2 regions of the Paenibacillus sp. AN1007 genome follow, and region 1 is predicted to be linked to the other one. Evidence: riboswitches for the same ligand, from Rfam matches in the RefSeq annotation. Region 1 holds a riboswitch; the other holds the start of a gene.
What was found. Region 1 has a riboswitch for cyclic di-AMP ahead of ABXS70_RS25635 (C40 family peptidase). Riboswitches for the same ligand answer to the same signal wherever they lie in the genome.

Region 1 (5,845 bases):
AGAGCTGGCTCACCGCATCCCTGGCCCTGTGTTTGCTTGCCGGAGGGATATGGATCATGCTCGGTTACAATCGTTCCACTTCATCTGAACTGCCCATACTCGCTCCGGAATCGGGCAAGCCCCACCTTAAAGCTCCAACCCCTGCCCCCCCGGAGAGCGTGCAGTCTCCTACAGCCGAGGTGTACAGCAATCGGGTAGTGGAATACCACATGGATGTAAAGCTGACCGAGGGGAACACACTGCAGGGCACACAGGCGATCACCTGGATCCATCCGGGGAAGAAAACAGTGAACGAGCTTTATTTTCATATGTACCCTAATGCATTCTCCTCTGCAGATAGCACATTTATGAAGGAATCCGGCGGTAAGCTTCGGGGCGATGTCATGCCGGTAGATGGCTATGGCTCCATGAAGTTTGTTGATATGCAGACAGAGGACGGGCTTTCTCTGCTGCACCGGATGCAGTATGTACAGCCGGATGACGGGAACATCAAAGATAAAACACTGATTAAAGTGCGGCTGCCGAAACCCGTAAAAGGCGGGGAAAGCATTACAATCCGCACAATGTTCGAAGTGGAGCTGCCGAAAATTTTCGCCCGGATGGGCAAAACCAATGATTTTGTTATGGCAGGTCAGTGGTTCCCTAAACTCAGCGCCTACGAACCTGCAGGAAGAAGAGGCCGTACAGCAGAAGGCTGGAACCTGCATCAGTATCATGGCAATTCCGAGTTCTATTCCGACTTTGGCATCTATAGTGTTCGTATTCGGGTACCCGAAACATACAAAGTAGCCGCAACCGGATTCCCAACCCAACAGGCTGTTCTGAAAAATGGGGAGAAGGTGTACCAGTTCTATGCCGATGATGTACATGATTTCGCTTGGGCAGCCTCACCTGATTTTGTATATGCAGAGGAGCCCTTCTCAGCTCCTAACGTGCCGGGTGTGCGCATCAAGCTTTATCTCGACCCGGCACACCAGGATCTGAAGGAACGTTATCTCTTTGCCGCCAAAGCCGCATTATCCAATTACAGCAAGTGGTTCGGACCTTATCCATATGCCACCTTATCTATTGTAGTCCCGCCTAAAGCGGCAAATGGCGCTGGGGGAATGGAGTATCCAACCTTAATTACGGCCTTCGGAGCCGATGATACAACCCCAGGTTACGATCTGGAGCGAACGGTGGTGCATGAAATCGGGCATCAATACTTCTACGGCATGGTTGCGAGCAATGAATTTGAGGAGGCCTGGCTGGATGAGGGATTCACCTCATACGCAGAAGACAAACTGATGGAACAGGAATACGGGCTAATCCCGAACCTGCCTGTACAATCCGGGCTGATCACATCTCCCGCTCCATTAACACAGCCCTCCTGGAAGTTTGACTCACAGCAGCAGTATGCATCCAACGTATATACCCGGGGGAAGCTCGTACTGCTTGGCATCGAGCAGCAGGTCGGAGCCAAACAAATGGAACGCATCCTTTCAACCTATGTTAAGAAATATCGCTTCAAACATCCGGCAACGGCCGATTTTCAAAAGGTAGTCGAACAAGTTACCCGGGCCTCTTGGGCTGATTACTTTGACCAATACGTTTACAACGACGGCATGGCTGACTTTGCCGTGGAGAGGATCAAGGTTATTCCTGCGGAAAAGGATGGGGAAACCTTGTACGAATCCTCAATTACAGTTGTCAAAAAAGGAAGTGACTTTCCGAAGGTTCCTGTTCGGATCGCTTTTGAGGATGGACATACCGTAACCAAGCAATGGGACGGCAAGGAGGATCGCATTACCTATAAACTCACGTATACCTCTCCCGTCTCCTGGGCGATGACCGATCCCTTATATGACATCGTGCTGGAGAACCGCCATATGAACAATTTCCTGAGAACTAAACTGGACGAGCAAGTCCAGTCCCGCTGGAATATGAGTGCTGCGAAACTAATTGAAGCTGTATTCGGAGGTCTGTCATGGTGAGGTGGAGACGGTGAAAGCAAAAATTCGCGAAGGCTGGTTTCTCGTCCGTCAGCATATGTTCATTGCTGCAATTTTATTTCTCTATCAGCTTGTATGGGGCTATTTTATCTACCGGTTGGTTCAGTCGGCAGTTGTTCCTCTCCTGCTTCGTTATCCGACCGAGGATGCTGGAGAGCTGAGCACGCTTTTGTTCAAAATGGAGAGCCAGCTGCGTCTGTCCGGCCCTGAGGTCCAGCGCTATCTCTGGATTCTGGGAGGGATGCTGCTGCTTCGCCTGCTGGTCAGCCCTCTTATTCAGGCAGGCCTGCTCTATTCCCTGCAGCATTTCAATGCCGCAGAAGAACGTATTCCGTTCATTCGCGGCATCCAGAAATTGTGGAAATCGATGTTGCTGCTGCACCTCATTCGCACAATACTTATGCTGCTTCCCGCTTACTGGCTCATACCTAAACTGTATTCAATCTTCATGGACAGTTTCCATTCTATTCATCTACTGCTGCCCGGCATCCCATATGCTGCAGGATGGATCATCTACGGATGGATTGTGCACCATATGATGCTCTATATGCAGTTCGGTATCTCTGCTCCGGGAGAAGAAGGAAGTCTTCACGGAATGCTCAAAGGGCTCTGGATTGCTTTAACCCGCATCTTCACAGTCATTGGCATCATCCTGATACTCGGAATGGTGCACTTATTCATCTTTGGTGTATTCACATCTGCCTCATGGTTCTTGACCGGACTTACCGGACTGATTCTACAGCAGACATATCCGCTTGCCAGAAGCCTGCTCAGCATGTGGAAAGTATGTGCCCATTTCCGCTTATGGCAGTCCACATCGTCCCCTAATACTGACTAGATCATTTAAAAATTGTTACCATCTCATGTTAAACAATTCATCCATTGTGATGTGTAAATACGCAAACCTCGACCTTCCCCCGTCAAAGGTCGAGGTTTTTTTTGCTAATTTTACTGCTAAACGTTGCCAAAGCACCACTCCTCTGGTACAATAATCGCAGTGAGTTTTTAGTAACAACTTTGTAATCTTTAAATCCTTATTTGTAACAACTTTAAATCTAAACTTTAAAATTAAATTTTCTTTTCGTTTTTTTACAGGTGCACAACTAGCAGAGCCAAATTCCTTGCACCTGGGAAGCGGGGGAACCAGTTATGGGTGAATTGATCTTGATACAGAGGGATCATAGGGGACCTTCAACCGAATCCTTAAGCTAACCTCGCAGGCATTGGAAGGGGTATATCACTTGTTTAAGAAGAAATTGACCGCAGCAGTACTTAGCCTCACATTTGCATTATCACTTGGTGCAGGCAGCGCATTTGCAGATTCTAAGATGGATAAAGTCATCGATTCAGCAATGGGAACTACATACAAAAGCGGAGGCACAACGCTTGACGGTTTTGACTGCTCCGGTTTCACACGGTATGTATTCGACAAACTAGGTATTGATTTGGCTCGCCAATCCAGCTCTCAATATGACATGGGTGATTCCGTATCCCGCATGGAGATGAGACCTGGCGATCTGGTATTCTTCAACACAACAGGTAAGGGCGTATCTCATGTAGGTATTTTCGTAGGAGATGGCAAGTTTGCGCACTCTTCTTCTTCCAAAGGTGTAACCATCAGCTCTCTTAGCGAGAACTACTGGGCTAACCGCTACATTGGCGCTAAACGGATTATGAGCACGGACACTTATGAGTCACTGGCCCTTGAGTAGGGACAAGCTGTAATCAACATGATGTTGGAACCATTAACTATACTGTAACGAAGTAGAAGCATAAACAGAACCGCCCGGTACATTCTCCGCAGGAATGTATCCGGCGGTTTTTTTGTACTTCTATCCCCCTGCAGCTGCTGCTCACATCCATCATTACATGTATGCGAACCATCAGGGTTCATTTTACTTCGTTTGTCCGTGCCCTTATGATGTTTTTACCCATCCCGTTATAATATAAACGGAATGAGCCGGACTTTTGTTTCATTTTTTTTCTGAAAATTGAAAACTTGCCAAATGAACAGCTCTTTTGTAGAGTGAACAAAGAACGGGTAACGGAAGAGAGGAGCACACACTGTTATATGAAGAATGAAGCCCCTTTGACGTTTCGTGTTGTACCGATGCAGGAAGAACACGCAGCACTTATATGCAGCTGGCAGTATGATCCGCCATACAATATTTACAGCTGGCTGCCTTGGGATCAGATGAAAGCACTGGAAGTCGAATTTGGAGATGCACGGCTGCGTCATGAGCAGTATGCGATTATCCTGGATCAACAGGATCAGGTCTATGGGTTTGCTCAATATTTTCCGCTTCAGGGTGTGACACGGATTGGCCTCGGAATGCGTCCGGAGAAGTGCGGTCAAGGACAGGGAAAAGCCTTTGTTACAGCTATCGTTCAAGAAGCCATTCGCCGTAATCCTTCTAACGAGATCGATCTTGAAGTACTTACCTGGAACAATCGCGCCATTCAGGTATATCTGAAATGCGGATTTGTCATCCAGGATACATATGAACGTCAAACCCCGACCGGCCTGATGCCCTTCCACTGCATGGTCTACGAGGGTCCGAGAGAGTAAATTGCAGATAAAATGGTCTCATTTTGTCTCTCTTTTGTGATTAGTTCAAAAAATTACCACAAAATGCTATGATGTAACGACAGCTTCCGTTATAATGATAGGGATAGTTTGGGTTAGATGATCTTTCATTCTGGAGGGGACACAAGGGATGCACAAATGGATCATGAGCGGGGTATTTTTTGCAGCATGTGCTTTAGCTATTGTTTTAATGTTTACGCTTCCAGGTAAAGAGGAAGCGGCTCAAGAAGCCAAACCGTCCATGCCTGAAGTAGCTATGGATGCCGGACAGGCTGAGACGCTGGTGAAAGCGAACTGCATCTCTTGTCACGGTGATCAGCTTCAAGGTGGGGTAGGTCCTGCACTTGCCAACATCGGTAGCAAGGATGATGTGGAGAAAATCTACTCTACCATTGTCAAAGGTAAAGGCGGCATGCCTTCTTTCAAAGGCAGACTGCAGGATGAGGAAATTGCTCACATCGCTATGTGGTTGGCAGAGAAAAAGTAAGCATTGCCGTTAAGACACGAAGACATCAAAGAGGCTCTCGTTCTCCCGGCCGGGAGGCAAGAGCCTCTTTTGCTGTTCGTTACCAGTATATCCTGAGATTATTCTGTTCTCATTTTTTCAAAGGCTTCGTTGTACTGCTCTGCTTCTTTAATGTCTACTGACGTAATGCCGCCCTCATCCCAAGATGTAAGACGCAGCGTAACCGTTGTATAATCAATAGTAATAAAAGGGTGATGATTGAATGCCTCCGAAATCGCTGCGACTTCGTCTACAAAGGCAATCCCTTTCATATAGTTAGAAAACACAAATTTGCGGACAATCCACCGTCCCTCTTCCAGTTCCCAGCCCTCAAGCCTTCCCAGATGAGCTTCGACTTCCTCTTGCGTAAAAACCATGCGTTATCTTCCTCCCCATATGATGAGACATCGCGGATCTTCATCCACATGACCATCGACACCTTTGCATGCTGCCCACACAGCCTTAAAGGCAGGCCACCGCCCTGCGGAAGCCTTTTTTCATGAGTATCATCTTACCACGTCAAAGCGCCAAAATCCATAGAATAGACAGCCAAAGCATTGAAGCATAAGGTATTGTCAACGATTCATATTTTTTAAATTAAGGGTACAAACGTCAACTCTTCTTCTCCAATTAAAATATGAATTCGGTGCTGTTCCTTATCATGGATAACAACCCCACTGCCAACCGGAATTACGGATTCCTCCCCAAGCGCATAGAACAAGTCTTCTGCAAGCGCCTCGTCTACCTCAAGCTGTTCCGGTT
Region 2 (5,845 bases), 2.1 Mb from region 1:
AATGATGATGGCTATTCGATTGGGCTGAGGTGCTGTACTTGTCTCCGGCTGGGCCAAAGCCCCCCTTTCCCCTAACGCTCCGGCAGCACTTAAAATACATAGGAAGACCAAACATCGAAATCCCATTCCAACTGAAAAGCGGCGTCCTTTATTCTTACGCATCATCTTCTGATCCTCCTCCATACTTGGTGTTCTCATTGTTTGATTACTTGGGCACTTCTATGTAAGCTCGCACTCCCAATTCATTCTAAAAAAAATCTGAACAGAAAAAGTCTCCATCAGAGCTGAATCCAATACTTGTTAAACTCTTTTTACATATTCAACCCATCCAATAAGGGATGCTGCTTCTTTCATCTTCTCAGGTCACTTTAATGCAAAAAAAGCGATTTTTTTACAAATAACTGCAATTTGCAGGGTATTTTTTGTCCAAGCTATATGGTAAAATTTTCAAATCAAGACCAAGCACACAGTTTATGTGACGGAGGGGTGTGATGCGCGATACCATTTGCTGCCAAGCGGGCATTTTTATGTTTTTCTTGATCAGCTGTTGATGCAGTACTCAATCCGAGGGAGGGTAAAGTATGAAGATGAGATTGAAATGGAAAAAGTCAGTTAATATTTTGCTTGCCTGTTTAACCGCATTACCCCTGATGTTGACGCCGACGAACGTATCTGCAGCCAGTGATGCCAACATCAACTTGGCTTCAGAAAAGCAGCTCATCAAAGGTTTTGGCGGTATAAATCATCCAGTCTGGATTGGTGACCTTACACCGGCTCAACGTGAAACCGCTTTCGGAAATGATCAGAACCAGCTTGGGTTCTCTATTCTCCGAATCTCCGTCGATCCGAACCCCAATAACTGGGCTCTAGAAGTCCCAACAGCCAAGCGCGCAATCGAGAAAGGTGCGATTGTATTTGCATCACCTTGGAATCCTCCGAGCAGCATGGTGGAAACTTTCAATCGCAACGGCGATACCAATGCCAAGAGACTGAGATATGACAAATACGGTGCGTATGCTCAGCATTTGAATGACTTTGTAACCTTTATGAAAAATAACGGCGTGAACCTGTACGCGATCTCCGTGCAGAACGAGCCGGATTACGCTCACGACTGGACGTGGTGGACCCCGCAGGAAATCCTTCGTTTTATGAAGGAAAATGCAGGCAGTATTCAAGGTACCAAAGTTATGGCCCCTGAATCTTTCCAATACTTGAAAAATATATCTGACCCTATCCTGAATGATCCGCAGGCACTCGCCAATATGGACATCTTGGGAGCTCATACGTATGGAACGCAGTTCAAAGATTTCCCATACCCGCTCTTTAAGCAAAAAGGAGCCGGTAAAGAGCTGTGGATGACAGAAGTCTATTATCCAAACAGTGACAACAACTCCGCTGACCGCTGGCCAGAAGCGTTGGACGTATCGTACCATATGCACAATGCAATGGTTGAAGGCGACTTCCAAGCTTATGTATGGTGGTATATCCGCAGACAATATAGTCCGATGAAGGAAGATGGAACGATCAGCAAGCGTGGTTATAACATGGCTCATTTCTCCAAATTTGTTCGCCCTGGATATGTCAGAGTAGATGCTTCCAAAAACCCGGATACCAATACCTTTGTATCTGCCTATAAAGGCGATAACAAAGTCGTGATCGTAGCCATCAACCGCGGTACTTCGTCTGCAAACCAACGATTTGTACTGCAGAATGGTAATGCTTCCACCGTTTCTTCATATGTTACGGACAGCAGCCGTAATCTGGCGAGCCTTGCACCGATTAACGTTTCCAATGGCGCATTCACCGCGCAGCTTCCAGCACGGAGTGTGACTACATTTGTTGCTAACCTCACTGGTGGCGGCGGGAATGTAGGCACAGGTACCACTTATGAGGCTGAAACAGGAACAACGCTTACCGATGCAGTGATTGAGAACCTGTACCCAGGTTTCTCCGGTTCCGGTTACGTGAACTTTAACGCGTATACAGGTTCCGCAATTCAATGGAATGAAATCAACAACACGATTACCGGCACTAAAAATGTCAAGTTCCGTTATGCTCTGGAAAGTGGTACAAGAAACCTAGACATTTATGTTAACGGCACCAAAGTAATCAGCAACCAACCCTTTGAGGCAACAGGGAGCTGGTCAACCTGGGGTGAGAAAACCATTCAAGTGCCTATGAATTCAGGTACAAATACCCTTCGAATCGTAACCACAGGTTCAGAAGGACCCAATATTGATAACATCACGGTTACTGCTGCATTATAATCTTCATCCTAATATTGGTCTGCTTCATGCTCTACATCTTTCTATCATGGCAAAAAGTGGCCAAGCCCCGTTTCTGCAGTAGCTCGGATCGATGTGTGAACGAGCATCGCGCAGCTGCAGGACGGGCTCCCCTCATCGAATGACTGGCTTATGACCAAAAAGATTAAAAAAGCTCCTTCAGGACATGTCCTGAAGGAGCTTTTTTAATCTGATGCGGTCGAGAGGACTCGAACCTCCACGGGGGGTTAGCCCACACGGACCTGAACCGTGCGCGTCTGCCAATTCCGCCACGACCGCATATTCTAGTCTCACCAATTATTATCGGCGACAAGAAATAATATATCATGCGAGATCCATTATGTCAACACTTAAAACATCTAACAGGTTCGAACCAGATCTTAAGATCTGGTTCGAACCTGTTAGACTCTTCTTATACTCTTCCTTCAGAATGTAAATTCAATAAAACAAGCTTAAGAAGATTCCAAAAAACAGGTTACTACAGCTTGGAAGGCCAGCTGCCATACCAAGCATAACCTCCTCTTCTTTCCTTCTCGATCTCACTCAGCTTATATTTCACAATCCCGTCACGACCAACAAAAATAGGTCTGTCCGTACCAAGCTCATAGAAACGAGCCCAGATTGGTGAAGCGCTGGAATCCGCAATAATCCGGCTGTCTCCGTTCCCTCTCTCATATCGGTATCCTGTAATCTTCACTTTGTTAAACCAGGCTTCAGCGCCTTTAATGGATGCCGTTATTCTGGCATTGGGTGGTCTTGTCTTCAGAAACTTGACGATGTTTACACTCTCAGCAGCCGTTAGCGAAGGCACTTCGTAACTTCTTCCGCCTGCTGGTCTCAGCGTACTGGAATCATGCTGCTGACCCCAAACCGTCAATTTCCCGCCGGATGACACCTGCGTGTTCAAAATGGCGTCAACCCCTTTAGATACCGCATTTTTACTGCGATTCGCAAGTGAAGTATCGATAAAAGAAAAGTCCCCTTTCCGGCCTGCAACTTCATCGAGCATGAACATCACATTAATCATCGCGTCATCATTGTAAGTAATATGCTTATGATAGCCGGAGCTTTGATAGATTTGCGGCCAGCCGCCGTTGGAATACTGCATGTTAAGCAAAAAATTTATGCCCTTAATGGCTGCAGCCGAGTAACGCGGATCTTTATTTTTCTTGAATTCCTTCGCAAGTCTTCTAATCTCGGAGTATGTAGCTTTATTATCGATCGTTGATTTGGCCCATTCACCTGATGTCTGACCGTAATCTTTTCTCCAACCTCCGTCCGGGCGCTGATTTTTCAAAATATCAGACAAACTTGCGGTTGTGCCTGATGCATCAGCTGCGGATACGGATGCTGCAGGAAGAACGACCATTCCTGCTGTGGAAAAAACCATGGAACATGCGAGTACAAACGTCATCCACTTTTTGGCTTTCACAAAACATCACACTCCCAATTCATAAATTTTCCGTGCATTCTGGCTTACAACGGAATTATAAATCCCATTGTAAGCAATTTAAATACAAAATTTGTATGTATTTAATAAACTCATCATATGCAGCATCTCTTTCTTTGTCAATGTATGCGGCAGCATACGCTTATTAACTTCATTTCACCGGAACGGAATATTGCTTTTAACTCTTGACAAACTTGTTTATTATCCATTCTTACACCGATGAAACATTAATGACTATTTTGTAATCTTTAGTAGTCTGTTTTAAACATAATTCCGACTAAATTCGATAATTCCGCTAACATTGAGCCGCAAAGAAGACGTTAAAACAGGTTTGACAATTACGCATTTATGCAATATAGTTTCAAATAGTTACAAAAACTTAATTATTCATTTGCCGAGTTTCAGGATTGAAAACGGGGGAACCATTTTGGGTGAATTATTCTTATACATAGGAAATATAGGGAACCTTCTACCGAACCCTTAGCTAACTCCGTAGGCATCGAAGGGAGAACATTGATTTTGAAAAAACTGATTATCTCCATTTTTGGAGCTGCTGTACTATTTACATCTGGGGCAACAACCACTGAGGCAAGCACAATAAATACCGTAGTTAACAATATGACAGGCATCCCGTACAAATGGGGCGGCACAACGATGGCCGGTTTCGATTGTTCCGGGTTTATGAGATATCTTTTTAATAAATACAGCATTGAACTGCCGCGCACGTCACAGCAGCAGGCCAAAGCGGGGACACCCGTTTCCAAAGCAGGAATTCGCACAGGCGATCTGGTATTTTTTAACACAACCGGCAGAGGGATTTCACATACAGGGGTATACATTGGCGGAGGTCAATTCGCACATGCTTCCAGCAGCAAAGGTGTCAGCATCACCAAGCTCTCGAACCCTTATTTCAATGATCGTTATGTGACGGCAAGACGGGTAACAGGTCAGTTTATGTACAACAAAATGATCGGAAAATTATAAGATCACCCTATTCTGCAATACAAAAAAGGAGACACCGGTTCATTCCGGAGTCTCCTTTTCTTTTCCTTGTAAAGGGATCAAACGAACGAACTAATGCAGGGCCTTCTGCACCCGCATTGCTCCTTGTGACAAGGCATGACCGCCCCCTACAGCTCCAGCGACAGCTACAGTCTCCATAATCTCCTGATCCGTCGCTCCCTTGGAACGAGCCTCTTCTACATGATAGAACGTGCACACTTCATTATTGGCAAACAAACCGATGCCCAGTGCAATCAGCTGCTTTGTTTTGGCATCGAGCACACCGGGCTGAAAACACTCCCCCGTAAACTCGTGGTACGATTTCACCACGTCTGGGAGTACATCGCTTAAAGCGCCAATCTGATCCTTATAAGCATGAACTTTATCATTCATTAATGTCATGGCTTGCAGCACATCCTTTCGGCTGTAAATACAGCGAATTTTTCCACTGTACCTATGTTCTCTCGACTATGCCGCAATTATGCCATTCCACGATGGTAAATCCAAACATTTAATCATTCGCTCAGAACACTTTGGCGAGGTTCACTGAACAACTGGTAACGATAACGGCGATCCAGCTTCACCACACGGCGGTTCTGACGACGAATCAGCACCTGCTCATCATCCCAGGCAACGACGATGCCTGTCACATCATTCGACTCCAGTTCATCTCGCACAACTCTTACTTTCTCCCCTGATAAACGCAGGGCATCCAACTCTGTATCACTAATCATGTCCAGAACTCCTATATTCAAATTACCTTACAAAAAGAGACCTAAATGAAAAGTCATTTAGGTCTCACGTGACTGTATTGGACTGTCATGTCATTCGAAGAAAATGTCCCGACTGAGAGTTACCGCTGCGCGTGCTCTTTGCTGTCGTTCTTCTCGAACCAAAAATCTAGCACTTTGGCGGACATCACACGTTCTTCAAGGTACTCCACTTGGTGCGGTGTAAATTGTTCTTTCCAAGAGAAGGACAACTCTTCACACAAGCCTACAATCGTCAGTAATTCTGACCAGGCAACATAGCGTTTGTACCAGAAAAATTGAGGATGTTCAATCATATAGGGATAAAGGTCATCGAATTCCGTATGTTTACAATCCAG

Region 2: it holds a riboswitch for cyclic di-AMP, as region 1 does, so the genes downstream of both, ABXS70_RS15870 (C40 family peptidase) here and ABXS70_RS25635 (C40 family peptidase) in region 1, are expected to answer to the same signal.

Annotation. Positions count from the first base shown of each region.
Region 1 covers NZ_CP159992.1:5,693,464-5,699,308, forward strand. The annotation lists gene ABXS70_RS25625 (M1 family metallopeptidase) at 1-1,973, shown strand, start outside; gene ABXS70_RS25630 (hypothetical protein) at 1,984-2,829, shown strand; cyclic di-AMP (ydaO/yuaA leader) riboswitch at 3,092-3,229, shown strand; gene ABXS70_RS25635 (C40 family peptidase) at 3,248-3,703, shown strand; gene ABXS70_RS25640 (GNAT family protein) at 4,063-4,560, shown strand; gene ABXS70_RS25645 (cytochrome c) at 4,709-5,065, shown strand; gene ABXS70_RS25650 (4a-hydroxytetrahydrobiopterin dehydratase) at 5,164-5,460, opposite strand; gene ABXS70_RS25655 (hypothetical protein) at 5,676-5,845, opposite strand, start outside.
Region 2 covers NZ_CP159992.1:3,593,191-3,599,035, forward strand. The annotation lists gene ABXS70_RS15850 (divergent polysaccharide deacetylase family protein) at 1-165, opposite strand, end outside; gene ABXS70_RS15855 (carbohydrate-binding protein) at 588-2,267, shown strand; tRNA gene ABXS70_RS15860 (tRNA-Leu) at 2,480-2,564, opposite strand; gene pelA (pectate lyase) at 2,764-3,717, opposite strand; cyclic di-AMP (ydaO/yuaA leader) riboswitch at 4,118-4,249, shown strand; gene ABXS70_RS15870 (C40 family peptidase) at 4,255-4,719, shown strand; gene ABXS70_RS15875 (carboxymuconolactone decarboxylase family protein) at 4,810-5,139, opposite strand; gene ABXS70_RS15880 (hypothetical protein) at 5,253-5,471, opposite strand; gene ABXS70_RS15885 (hypothetical protein) at 5,591-5,845, opposite strand, start outside.